Undibacterium sp. 5I1: one gene and its partner. The protein of the gene in region 1 binds, or shares a complex with, the protein of each later gene. Links are inferred from orthologs where the notes say so. Each region holds a gene or a part of one and is shown on either strand. Other genes may lie near its edges.

What was found. The genes of interacting proteins can lie anywhere in the genome.
Region 2: the proteins of RGU72_RS13250 (region 1) and uvrB are in contact, whole or in part, in a crystal structure (PDB 7EGT), measured with the Thermus thermophilus proteins. The link is inferred for Undibacterium sp. 5I1 from one-to-one orthologs. Residues at the interface, in WP_096412145.1 of Thermus thermophilus: His654, Arg656, Phe657, Gln666, Asp668, Glu669, Lys680, Arg681, Leu682, Ser683, Lys685, Tyr686, Ala687; in WP_096411307.1 of Thermus thermophilus: Glu23, Leu25, Arg26, Asp27, Gly28, Glu29, Arg30, Phe31, Arg55, Glu326, Asp327, Phe328, Glu379, Ser382, Gln383, His398, Gly400, Arg401.

The regions. Positions count from the first base shown.
Region 1 is NZ_JAVIWI010000001.1:3,003,810-3,011,876, forward strand. The notes cover bases 5,049-8,067. They hold RGU72_RS13250 (UvrD-helicase domain-containing protein), read right to left. Parts: upstream 7,693-8,067; coding sequence 5,404-7,692; downstream 5,049-5,403. Other genes in these bases: RGU72_RS13245 (putative Na+/H+ antiporter), read right to left, coding at 5,049-5,349; thiE (thiamine phosphate synthase), read right to left, coding at 8,030-8,067. Also shown: RGU72_RS13225 (glutathione S-transferase), read left to right, coding at 1-442; RGU72_RS13230 (porin), read right to left, coding at 560-1,603; RGU72_RS13235 (porin), read right to left, coding at 1,961-3,019; coq7 (2-polyprenyl-3-methyl-6-methoxy-1,4-benzoquinone monooxygenase), read left to right, coding at 3,350-3,976; more of RGU72_RS13245, read right to left, coding at 4,060-5,048. UniProt on the Escherichia coli protein: A helicase with DNA-dependent ATPase activity. Unwinds DNA duplexes with 3'-5' polarity. Translocates on single-stranded DNA with 3'-5' polarity. Initiates unwinding more efficiently from a nicked substrate than double-stranded DNA.
Region 2 is NZ_JAVIWI010000001.1:2,033,951-2,039,432, reverse strand. What follows is about bases 2,529-5,468. They hold uvrB (excinuclease ABC subunit UvrB), read left to right. Parts: upstream 2,529-2,911; coding sequence 2,912-5,026; downstream 5,027-5,468. Other genes in these bases: RGU72_RS08995 (FlxA-like family protein), read left to right, coding at 5,149-5,468; RGU72_RS09005 (amino acid aminotransferase), read right to left, coding at 2,529-2,789. In the rest of the region: RGU72_RS09020 (methyltransferase), read left to right, coding at 187-1,047; more of RGU72_RS09005, read right to left, coding at 1,575-2,528; more of RGU72_RS08995, read left to right, coding at 5,469-5,482. UniProt on the Escherichia coli protein: The UvrABC repair system catalyzes the recognition and processing of DNA lesions. A damage recognition complex composed of 2 UvrA and 2 UvrB subunits scans DNA for abnormalities.

The DNA of each region.
Region 1 (8,067 bases):
CAACGGACGACTGATCCCTATTCGCGACTCCAAAGATTATTTGCGCTATATTTACTGGTTACATTTCGCTGAAGGCTCAGCCATGTCACCTCTCTTAATGAAATTGGTGTTTGATAGGATAGAGCAAAGTCCGATGCCATTTTTTGTGAAGCCGATTGCCCGTGGCATAGCCCAAAAAGTAAAAACTAGTTTCATACAACCACAAATCACACGCCATCTGAATTATCTGGAAACAGAGATCTCTGGCACTGGCTGGTTTGCCGGTAGTGAGTTTAGTGCTGCAGATATACAAATGAGCTTCGTATTAGAAGCATCAGCTGCACGCGGAGGCTTAAATAGTATAAGTCACCCCAAATTAATGGATTGGCTACAGCGCATACATGCAATGCCATCATATGTTCGCGCCTTAGAAAAAGGCGGCGCTTACAAATTGCTGGGCTAAGCACCTTCAGTACTTTACGCGACTTAAAAACCTCTACGAAGATTTGTTCAAAATCAAAAAAAGCACCCAAAGGTGCTTTTTTTGTGACTGACTAGGCAGACCTAAGTCTGCAAAGTATTAGAAACGATGACGAATACCAACGTTGATCAAACTATCTGTCTGACCATTTGCAGCTGCCATACCACCAGCATTTGAATTTGTGTCATTAGTTGTACGAGCATAGTTTGTATACAGGTTAGTACGCTTGGACAAAGAGTAAGTACCGCCAATTGCAAACTGTTGACCTTTACCAGCAGTAGCTGCCAAATTATTGGTAACACTAGCGTAAGTGGCGATCAGGTTAGCAGCGCCAAATGGCACGGTCGTCCCAATCATCCACTCTTTAGTATCGACTGGACCAACATAACCAGCGTCAGTTGTAGTTTTACCATATGCAGCGTGCAATTTTGCTACGCTAAAATCGTAAATACCACCAAGGAAAGTAATTTTCTTGGCTTTGCCAGTTGCATCATTATTTGTGTTGTAAGCGATCGCTGCTTGTATCGGACCGTCAGCGTATATGCCGGACAGACCGATGTTACGCAAAGCGGATGTGTCGCCAGCAACTTCACCGAACGAGTAAGCCAAAGAACCTGTGAAACCGCTCAAGTTATTTGTTGTGTAGTTAACTGTATTGTTTGTACGGAATGGTGTACCGAATAAGCCTAAAGTACCTGCTGTAGAAGTACCTTGACCAGCTTGTGCGCCGCCACCTGTGCTATTAAAACCGGCATCCCATGGATCGATAGTATCTGTAGCGATGAAGATAGGTGTGTATTGACGCCCCATATTCACAGAACCGAACTCACCTGACAAACCAACCCAAGCTTGACGACCAAAAGTTAAGCCGCCTTGTGAAGATGCACCGGTATCAGCATTAACGCCCATTTCTAATTGGAAGTTTGCTTTTAAACCGCCGCCCAAATCTTCACTACCTTTAAAGCCAAGACGGGAACCAGATTGGATACCACTGTCCAGAGCTGTGATGCTACCAGCAGCACCTCCACGATTTTCGTGTTGCAAAGCCATGTCCAGTACACCATAAATTGTGACATTAGATTGAGCTTGTGCTGAACCTGCAACTGCTGCCAAAACGGCCAGAGCTAATAATGATTTTTTCATTGATATTTCTCCAAGGGTTTTAATATTAATCAAACTACATCAAGCCAACTTTATATTATTAAATTAATCATTTAAATAATGCAAACTAGCTAATACTTCAAAAATTTTGTTGCGGCTAAAAAGAAGTTAACGTATTTGACCAAAATTAAAGGCGGACAGCAAAGCCAAATCAGCTTTTATAAGGGTGTAAAACAACAAACGTCGTTAATAAACAACGGAAAATTGCAATATTATTAACAATATTGATGAATTAATGCTCTATGGCAATTCCTAACAAACTAAAAGGAGCCTTATTTAAATAAAGCTCCTTAACAAGGTTTATTCATCAAAAACTACATGATGTTTGTTGCTAATTTATTAAAATAAGTGAGTAATACCAACGGAAAAGCCATTTTGTGTTCCATTATTAATAGTGCCCAATACTGCTGTCGCTCCTACAAACGCATTAGTTAACTTCTTATTATCAACTTCAACATAGAAATTTGTGCGCTTAGACAATGCATAAGTTGCGGCAACTACCAAATTTTTTCGAGAACCATCTACCTTAGTAGCAGCTGAAGTCGCTACGGTGTAATCAGTAACATAGTAAGCACCAGTCAACTCAATTTGAGGAGTGATAGTGTAGTTAATACCGCCCCAAAACGATTTTTGGTAGGAATCAATGTTCAAGACAGATTCTTGTGTTTCTTTTACATAACCACCAGAAACCCGAACTACGCCTTCTTTGTAGGCACCACCAACTGTGTAGTATTTATTACGTAAACCACCAACGTCGGTGGACATAAAAGTACCACCGAAATTCACTGGGCCAGTAGTGTAAGTAGCCGCAACTGATTTAACTGTATTACGACCTATATCACCAGCAACTTCACCTAAAGCGTATTCAGCACTAACTTTTACGCCACTGAAGATAGCTGTGTACTGAATATCATTATTAAAACGAGTAGCACCACCACCACTAAACGTGGCTGGGAAGAACAAAGCTACACCAGCAACAGGAGATGTAATTGCAGGGAATTTATAGCTAAATGGCTCATAAGTACCAATAGTTTTGAAAGCTAAAGAATACTGACGACCCAGATCGATGTTACCAAAGTCACCCGTTACGCCGACAAAAGCAGAACGATTAAACATCGTACCGCTGTCCAAAGTACCAGTTGCAGTGTTAAAGCCAGACTCCAGTACAAAGTGAGCGTTCATGCCGCCACCCAGATCTTCAACGCCCTTAAAACCGAGACGATTAGAGTTGTACGTACCGTTGGATCCCATGGTGACTTTGCTATTGCCAGCAGCATCAACGTTGGTGACGTCACGAATACCTGCATCAATAGAACCATAAATCGTTACGGATGATTGTGCTGAGGCAGTAGCTGCAAATGCGCTGAGAACTGCAAATGCGATGAGCGTTTTTTTCATTTAATGTGTCTCCAAAATTTATAGTTTTATAAAGTGTACTGATCTCTATCAGTTAAATTTTAGGTTGCCTTAGTCTTGCTTTGACTTTGACACCTTTCGTCTCAGAATCTGTACATATTGAAACAAATTAAGTCAAATTGGGCAAAGAGAATTTGCGAACGATCGTATTTAAGCAAATTTAATGTGGCGTCTTCACAACAACGAAGTTTTTTTTCCATATCAAAGAATCAACTTTTAGCATGAATGCAGGCATGTATGCACACAGCGCAATATACGGTGGCGGTTTACAATACGCATTAACAAACACATTGAATAAAAAGGGTTGAGCATATGTTTGATATAGACAAATTCGTCATTGGTTTTGATCGCGCTCTGCGTGTAGTTAGTGGTCAGGCACATGCTTCACGCGCGCAACCTGGCCACTATTTAAAGGAAACAGTATTAAGCGAACAAGACCGCAAGCACAGCGCAGGACTAATGCGCGTGAATCATGTAGGTGAGGTATGCGCGCAGGCTTTATATGATGCGCAAGGACGGGTTACACAGTCTAAAGATATCAAACAGGCATTCACTCATTCTGGCAAAGAGGAGGAAGATCATCTGGCCTGGACTGCGCAGAGACTGGCTGACTTAAACTCACACACCAGTTTTCTAAATCCGGTCTGGTACGCCGGTGCCTATGTCTGCGGTACGATTGCTGCGCATTGTGGCGATGCAATTAGCTTGGGGTTTGTGGTGGAGACAGAGAAGCAGGTCGAAGCGCATTTGGCAAGTCATCTGGACAAGCTTCCATCCGATGATAAAAAATCAAAAGCCATCGTGGAACAAATGCGCCTGGATGAAATTGCCCATGGCGCGGCGGCCGACGCGCTTGGGGCTTCTGCGCTGCCGCTACCCTTCCAGTTCTTAATGAAGGGTATGTCTAAGGTAATGACAACGACTGCTTACTATCTATGACGATTCGTGACTACTTGTGATGTTTAAATATCGGCGACGTTACTCATAAAATGAATAAAACGTTGCCTTAAAATTCTAAAAAATCACAACATCAAAAAACAACCCGCCGCAACCGCGGTTGGTATCAGAGCAGAGATAATCAGACCTAGTGGGCTAATTGCCTGCTCATCGAAACACTCCTTCAAAATCGCAAACCCGGCTGGATTAGGTGCGTTGGCAATCACCGTCAGACCACCACCCGTCACGGCACCGGCGACCAACGCATATTTTGCGCCATCAGATAAACCAGATACCAAAGACCCCAAATAAGTCAGTGCGGCATTATCGGTAATGGCCGTTAATCCCAAAGAACCAAAAAATAAAACGGTGGAATCCATACCCGCCAGTATCGGTTGCAACCACCATTGTTGCTTTCCGCCTAGTACCACCAAACCAGCCAAAAAGAATGCCACTAGCAAACCTTCCCGCAGCATCAGCTTGTCCTGATAGCGTTGATAAGCTTCGGTAAAGCCTAAGAAAAACAAAAACAATCCCATAAAGACCGCAGGATAATGCGCAAACACGACGGTCGCGCCTAAAAATAAATAGTGAACCAGTACAACAGCGAATGGCACAGGAGCCTCCGTACTTTGGACAATTGCATCGGCAGTTCGCGCTCCGATTACAGCGAGCTTAATCTCCATCAACTGCTTGCGAAAGGCCACCGTTACGATCAGCGCATTAATCAATACAGCAATCGCTGCTTTCCAACCAAATACGCTGGACATAAAACTGATATCCCAACCCCATTTTTCTGCCACCATTAATACTGGCGGTGCAGCGAAAGGAGTCAACACACCGCCGATAGAAATATTCACAAACAAAACACCCAGCGTCGCGTACTTTAATTTTTGAGAAATATCTTTCGTATAAAAACGCTCACGCAACATTAAGGCAGCCAAAGTCATAGCCGCAGGCTCAGTGATCAGAGAGCCCAGCAAAGGCACCAGACTCAAGCACAAAAAATAAGCGCTAACGGCGGGATTCACCGGCAGTATCGCCGCGATACGGCTGACTAAGTTCTGCACCGATTGCAAAATGGGTTTTGTCCCTGCAATGGTCAGTATCACGAAGACAAATAGCGGCTCAGTAAAATTTTGGCTTTCTAAATAACTGATGGCTGCTTTCTGATGATTCAGTACAGCAATACAGCCAACCAATACTAACGCCCAAAAACCAAAGACAACTTCTACTTCACCCAGCAAATGCCATAAACCCGCATGATTTTTACTAGTATGTGCCAGATGTAAAAAATGCTTGGTAGAGAATGTATGTAACACCGCCAATCCAAAAATCGCCGCACCTGCATAGTTAATTAATTGCGTGTTATCCATATTAAATTAAGCTTCTTTTTAAATGTAATCGGGTTGATAGAGCACAGTCGTTTTTTACACTTTATCCAATTTCGCAATACTCAAGTCCAGCAACTTCATGCCTTGCCGTCCAAAATTAATATGCGCCCTAGCATTACTGCCGCCACCTTCAATATTCACAATCACGCCCTCGCCAAACTTGGCATGCATCACTGTCTCGCCGATGCGCCAGCCGGGCTTGCTGCTGGTTTTATTAAAATTCTGTGCAATATGATTTGCCCCTGCTGATGGTTCTTCATCCCAAGCTGATTTTTTATTACCGAACCAGCTTGGCTGGATTTTTGGCGACAGCCATTTAATCGATTCTTCTGGCATCTCATCAAAAAATCGTGAGCGCATGTTGTAGCGCGTCTGTCCATGCAGCATGCGGGTCTGCGAGAAGCTAACATACAGGCGCTTGCGTGCCCGCGTGATCGCGACATACATCAGACGCCGTTCTTCTTCAACGCCAGAATCTTCCTTCGCGCTATTCTCATGCGGGAACAAACCCTCTTCTAAACCAGTGATGAAGACTGCATCAAATTCTAAACCTTTAGCAGAATGCACCGTCATCAGTTGCAAGGCATCTTGTCCGACCTGCGCCTGATTGTCGCCCGCCTCCAAAGACGCATGCGATAAAAATGCTGACAACGGCGACATCACTGTGGGTAAGGCGGCATCTGCATCAATAATCTCTACCCCATCGGCAATCGTAACCAGGCCGACCGCCGCTTGTGACGCAGGCCCTAACAAAGCCGGGGCATCCGAACGAAAACCCTCTTCGGAAATAAACAGTGTCGCCGCATTGACTAACTGCTCCAAGTTTTCGATACGGTCAGCGCCTTCTTTCTCGTTCTGATAATGCGTCATCAGACTACTCAAATCGAGGACAATTTTGACCATTTCTGGCAAAGACAAACGCTGGGTTTCAAACCGTGCACTCTCAATGAGTTTGACAAAATTACCCAGAGAAGTACCCGCTTTACCAGCGACATAAGGTACTGCCGCGTATAAAGAAATACCATATTGTTTGGCTGAATCTTGCAGCTGCTCTAAGGAGCGTGCGCCAATCCCGCGCGCCGGGAAATTGACTACACGCAAAAAGGCAGAATCATTGTGCGGATTATCCATCAGCTGCAAATACGCAATCGCATGCTTAATCTCGGCACGCTCAAAATAGCGCTGACCGCCATACACTTTGTAGGGCAAATTCGCTGTGAACAAAGCATGCTCTATCACCCGCGATTGCGCGTTGGAGCGATACAGGATCGCGATTTCGCTACGCAACGAACCTTCTCGTATCAGGTTCTTGGCTTCCTCAATAATCCACTGCGCTTCCTGAATATCGCTACTGGCTTCATAGATGCGCACAGGTTCGCCATGACCTGCGTCGGTACGCAAATTTTTACCAAGGCGCTTGCTGTTATTGGCGATCAGGGTATTTGCTGTATCCAGAATATGACCATGCGAGCGATAATTCTGCTCCAGCTTAATAATATTTTCGACTTTAAATTCTTGCTCAAACGAGGACATATTGCCGACGTTGGCACCGCGGAAGGCATAAATACTTTGATCATCGTCGCCGACCGCAAACACCGCGCCGCTGTGTTGATTGCCTTGCCCCGATATCAGCTTTAGCCATTTATATTGCAGGTCATTGGTATCCTGAAACTCGTCAACCAAGATATGTTTAAAGCGAGCTTGATAATGCTCACGCAGAGGCTGATTGCGGCTAAGCAGCTCATAAGTACGCAATAATAATTCTGCAAAATCGACGACGCCCTCACGCTGACATTGCGCATCATAGAGCTCATATAACGCCACCATTTTGCGGTTGAAATCATCATAAGCATCCACCGCTGCTGCCCGCAAACCCTGATCTTTTGCGCTATTGATAAAGTACATCAAGGTGCGCGGCGGGAACTTCTCATCGTCAACGTTGTTCGCTTTCAGCAAACGCTTGATAAACGAGAGCTGGTCCGATGAATCCAGAATCTGAAACGTCTGCGGCAAACTGGCATCACGATGATGCGCGCGCAGCAAGCGATTGCATAAGCCGTGGAAAGTACCTATCCACAAGCCGCGCGTATTGATCGGCAACATCGCCGACAAGCGCAACAACATTTCTTTGGAGGCTTTATTGGTGAACGTGACTGCCAGAATCCCTTGCGGTGATACTTGTCCGGTTTGGATTAACCAGGCAATCCGGGTGGTGAGGACGCGGGTTTTACCAGAGCCTGCGCCCGCTAAAATCAGAGCAGATTGCGAAGGTAAAGTGACAGCAGCGAGCTGTTCTGGATTCAGATTATGGAGAAGATTTTGCATCCCATGATTATACGGGAGTAACACGCTGGAGAACTTCTAAAAACCCTCCCTGCTAAAGAGCATTAAATGCCTCCAGCACGTTCCATTGTTGCGTACCATAGCCGTGCCAGCGTATTGCTATGTCGACGTATTGTTGCGTCCAAGTAATCAATCCTGCTTAGCGCTGTATCTCGATTAAATGGCTTTTGAAGCTCGCCCTGATAATCACCTAAAAGAACACCGACATATTAATCAAGATCGACAAATTATATATACTCCCCATTATTTTTATGAAAATAAGCTTATTGTCCAATTATTATATGGGCACTTTGAAAATACCCACCAGGAGTATATTTATTCAAAATAGAGCGGCGAATGCCTTTGCAGAGGCTTTGG
Region 2 (5,482 bases), 970 kb from region 1 along the record:
TATACTATGATGAGTATATTCTTCTGTAGAGAATGACGTACCATAAAAATATATTCAATGTATGCAGAATTGTTGTGACAATGCTTGGTCTACTGTTTCAAATAGATAGCTCTGACCCATCTCCTTGTTGAACCTAAGTGGAGCCAGGCAGTGCTAATGCTCATTTAAAAATGCTAGGAATAATTCATGAACTTCCCCCAATCTCATTTAATCAATAAATCACGTTTATTTCTGACCGTTAGTGCTCTGCTTTGCGGCGTGCTCAACCCCGTTGTAGCACAAACTAACGTAGTTGATTCCGGCTTAGACACCGTTATCAAAGGTGTTTGGCGTTCTGACGAAAATCGCGCGCGAGATCAATATCGCCACCCAAAACAGACCTTGGAATTTTTTGGTGTTCAAGCTAATGCGACGGTGATCGAAATTACTCCGGGCGGATCAGCTTGGTATGGCGAGATACTGGCACCTTTTTTAAAAGAGAAGGGCCATTACATTGCCGCCAATATTGACGGCAATAAAGTGTCTGCTAGCAGCGCTGCATATCAGAACAGAACAGCAGACGCACAAAATAAAAAATTTCTTGCAGATCCTGAGCGCTACAGCAAAGCAAGGACAATTAATTTTGATCCAGCCGCACCGCAATTTGGACCGGCAAACTCAGCTGACTACGTGCTGACCTTTAGAAACGTGCATAACTGGGTCGGAGATCATACAGAAGTCCCTACCTTCAAGGCGATGTTCGACGTGCTTAAACCGGGCGGTGTGTTAGGTGTGGTTGATCATCGCGCGGCTGCTGGTAAAACTTTAGACGCAAAATTAATTGATACCGGCTATTTGCCAGAAGAGTATGTCATCGCATTAGCCCAGCAAGCAGGATTTAAATTGGTGGGGAAGAGTGAAGTGAATGCTAATCCTAAAGATACAAAGGATTATGCGAAAGGTGTTTGGACACTGCCGCCGACCTACGCTGATAAAGAAAATAATCGTCAGAAATACAAAGAGATCGGTGAGAGCGACCGCTTTACTTTGCGTTTCGTTAAGCCGTAGAAAGCTTACTTAATGATGGTGTGATCGCGGATTGATTTGCTGATGTATTTGCTGATGTATTGGATGCTTGAAAATGAAAGCCCGATTGATGTCGGGCTTTTGTTCTTTAGAAACTTGGATTAGCTTGGACAGGACAATTTATGCGCCAGATTTAAAAAGAGACTGACCGATTATTTCCCAACAAATGCATCGGAATAACATTTGAGCGAAAAACAAAAGGGGTCGCATTTGCATGCGACCCCTTAATTATTTGGCTCCCCGACCTGGACTCGAACCAGGGACCTGCGGATTAACAGTCCGTCGCTCTACCAACTGAGCTATCAGGGAATAGAAGAAATGATGATCTTCGTTAAACTTTTTACTGCACTTGCAACATGCTAGGAATTCTGTGGCTCCCCGACCTGGACTCGAACCAGGGACCTGCGGATTAACAGTCCGTCGCTCTACCAACTGAGCTATCAGGGAACAGAGACAAAGATTATATGCGTCTTTGCCTGTTCTGTCAAAATTTTTCTACCCTGAAACGTCTATAAAACCTGAGCAATTGCGTCAATGACGACATCGATATTGCGCTTGTTTAAAGCTGCAACACAAATACGACCGGTATCGACAGCGTAGATAGAATTGTTATCACGCAGCTTTTCTACTTGCTCTTTCGTTAAGCCAGAGTAAGAAAACATGCCGCGTTGCTGGGTCACAAAGTCAAAGTTATACGCTGGAGCTTTTGCTTTTAACTCTGCAACAAAGGCAGAGCGCATTTCGCGGATGCGTACCCGCATGCCTGCCAGTTCTTCTTCCCACAATTGGCGCAGTTCTGGTGTTGACAATACGGTCGCAACTACTTGGCCGCCATGAGTTGGTGGATTGGAATAGTTAGTACGGATTACACGCTTTAATTGAGACATGATGCGCGCAGCTTCTTCTGCACTGGAGGCGGCAATACTCAGTGCGCCAACGCGCTCGCCGTACAAGGAGAAGGATTTAGAGAATGAATTGGAGACGAACAGAGCGCATCCAGTTTCCGCAAAGCGGCGTACTACTTTGCCATCGGCTTCTATGCCATCGCCAAAACCTTGGTAAGCCATATCCAGGAAGGGTACCAGCTTGCGTTCGGTGACGACTGCGATGACTTCCGTCCATTGTGCATCGCTCAGATCGGCGCCAGTCGGATTGTGGCAGCACGCGTGCAGCAACACGATCGCGCCTGCTGGCATGGCCTTCAGTGCCTCTAGCATGCCTGCAAAGTTCACGCCTTTAGTCACTGCGTCGTAGTAGGGGTAGGAATTGACCACAAAGCCAGCAGATTCAAATAAAGCGCGATGGTTTTCCCAGCTTGGATCGCTGATCCATACTTGCGAATCCGGCGCGAAGCGTTTTAAAAAGTCGGCACCCAATTTCAATGCACCAGTGCCACCAATTGCTTGCGCCGTGATGACACGCTTTTCTACAACAACGGCACTGTCTGCACCGAACACTAATTCTTGTACTGCTTTATCATAAGCAGCTAAGCCTTCAATCGGCAAGTAAGTGCGTGGCGCGAATTTTTCCATCAAAATAGCTTCGGCTTTTTTGACGCATTCCAACAATGGCACTTTGCCATTATCATCGTAATAAACGCCGACACCAAGATTGACTTTAGCGGGATTTTTATCCGCGTTAAAGCCCTCTGTGATGCCGAGGATAGGATCGCGTGGTGCCATTTCTATGGCAGAGAACAGGGAGGCGGAGGCAGGTGCGTTCATCGTGATAATATGAAAAATTAGCTGTCAAATTTCTGACAGAGAGGTTGGAATAATGCCAATTGGTGACAATCTGGACATGCTTGAAATTTCAATCACCCCATTCTAACAAAGGTAAGTGCGTCATGCCTGTAGCATCGATAATTTCTGCTGAAAATAATAGCAATACTAATAATCCGCCGGAAGGCAAGTTCGTCACTTTTCCGGATTCTCAGTTTGAGCTATTTCAGCCTTTTCCTCCGGCGGGCGATCAACCGGCTGCGATTGCCAAGTTGCTGGAGGGGATTAACGACGGTTTGTTTTTCCAGACTTTGCTTGGGGTAACCGGTTCTGGCAAAACTTATACGATGGCAAACGTAATCGCGCAAAGCGGCCGGCCTGCGATTGTTTTTGCACCTAATAAAACTTTGGCAGCGCAGTTGTACAGCGAGTTCCGCGAATTTTTTCCGCGTAATGCCGTGGAATATTTCGTCAGCTACTACGATTATTATCAGCCAGAAGCGTATGTCCCACAGCGTGATTTATTTATCGAAAAAGATTCTGCGATCAACGAGCATATTGAGCAAATGCGCTTGTCTTGCACCAAGTCACTGATGGAGCGGCGTGATGTGATTATTGTCGCGACCGTCTCTGCGATTTACGGTATCGGTAATCCTAGCGAATACCACAAGATGATTTTGACCTTACGCACAAAGGACAAAGTCAGCCAGCGGGATTTGATCGCACGCCTGATTCAGATGCAATACACCAGGAACGAAATTGATTTCGGCCGCGGCACATTCCGGGTGCGTGGCGATACGATTGATATCTTCCCGGCAGAACATGCTGAACTAGCAGTACGGGTAGAAATGTTTGATGATGAGATCGAAAATCTCCAATTATTTGATCCGCTGACCGGCCGCGTAAAACAAAAAATTCCACGCTTTACTGTCTATCCAAGTTCGCATTACGTGACCCCGCGCGAAACCGTATTACGCGCAGTAGAAACAATCAAAATCGAGCTGCGTGAACGCTTAGAATTTTTCCGCAAAGAGAATAAGCTGATTGAAGAGCAGCGGATAGAACAACGTACACGTTTTGATTTAGAGATGATGTCCGAGATCGGTTTTACTAAAGGCATTGAAAACTATTCACGCCATTTAAGTGGCGCTAAAGCCGGTGATCCACCGCCGACACTGGTGGATTATTTGCCCGCAGACGCGCTCATGTTTTTAGATGAGTCACATGTACTGACCGGACAGTTAAACGGCATGTATAACGGCGACAGAGCACGAAAAACAAATCTGGTTGATTATGGTTTCCGGCTGCCGTCCGCGCTAGATAATCGTCCGCTCAAGTTTGTAGAATTTGAGAGCAAAATGCGGCAGACGATTTTTGTGTCAGCTACCCCGGCAGAATATGAAAAACAGCATGCCGATCAAGTTGTTGAACAAGTAGTACGACCGACAGGCTTGGTCGATCCGCTAATTGAAGTGCGTCCGGCATTAACGCAAGTCGATGATCTGATGAACGAGATTACGATTCGTGTACAGAAAAATGAGCGTGTCTTGGTCACGACATTGACGAAGCGAATGTCCGAGCAATTGACCGATTTTTTGGCGGACAACGGCATCAAAGTACGTTATTTACACAGCGATATTGATACGGTAGAGCGGGTAGAAATTATCCGTGATCTACGTTTGGGTACCTTCGATGTGTTGGTCGGCATTAACCTTTTACGAGAAGGTCTGGATATCCCAGAAGTGTCTTTGGTGGCGATCTTGGATGCTGATAAAGAAGGCTTCCTGCGGTCGGAGCGTAGCCTGATTCAAACCATAGGCCGTGCTGCACGTAACTTAAACGGGATGGCAATTTTATACGGCGATAAAATTACCGACTCTATGCGTCGCGCCATTGATGAGACTGAACGTCGGCGCACTAAACAAGTTGCGTTTAATTTGGCGAATAACATCACGCCTATCGGCATTAAAAAACAGATTAAAGATTTAATTGATGGCGTCTACAGCCAACAAGAAGCCAAGCAAGAGCTAGAAGCTGCACAAGAGCATGCGCGCTATGAAGTCATGAGTGAGAAGCAAATTAGCAGAGAAATAAAGCGCTTGGAAAAACTCATGCTCGATCACGCCAAAAATCTGGAGTTTGAAAAAGCGGCCCAGGTACGTGATCAATTAGCTCATCTGAAAGCGCAAGTATTCGGCGCGGGCGGTAGTGATAATGTGTTGTCGTTAGCGAATAAGTAGTAGTTGGAAATTTCCATTTTTATTGGACCGTCAAAATCTGTATTTCATGTAAGGTTTCCGCTATTCGTTCGACTTAGCTAAATACGAGGTGCAATTGATATTAGCAAGGACGAAAGTGAAGCATGGTACAGGCGATAACATCCTCTGCAATCATTGGCGGGAACAGTGCAGCTAATCCTGGCAATGCCGCTTCGGCGCTTGCCAGTCTTCAGGCGCAGCTTGCCAGGTATCAGCAACAGCTATCTGATTGTGTAAATTGCGCGTCGTCCAAAACGATAGAAGGCAAAGTGCAAATTCAATCGCTGTCTAGCAAAATTAGTCAGGTTAGGGCGCGTATTGATCAGGTAAACAGCGTCAATGCAAGTCAGCAAACGCCTCTCCCTACAACCAGTCGTTCTAAAGAAAATAATAGCATCACCAAGGATTTGACCATCGCTCTAGGAGCAGAGAATCGCA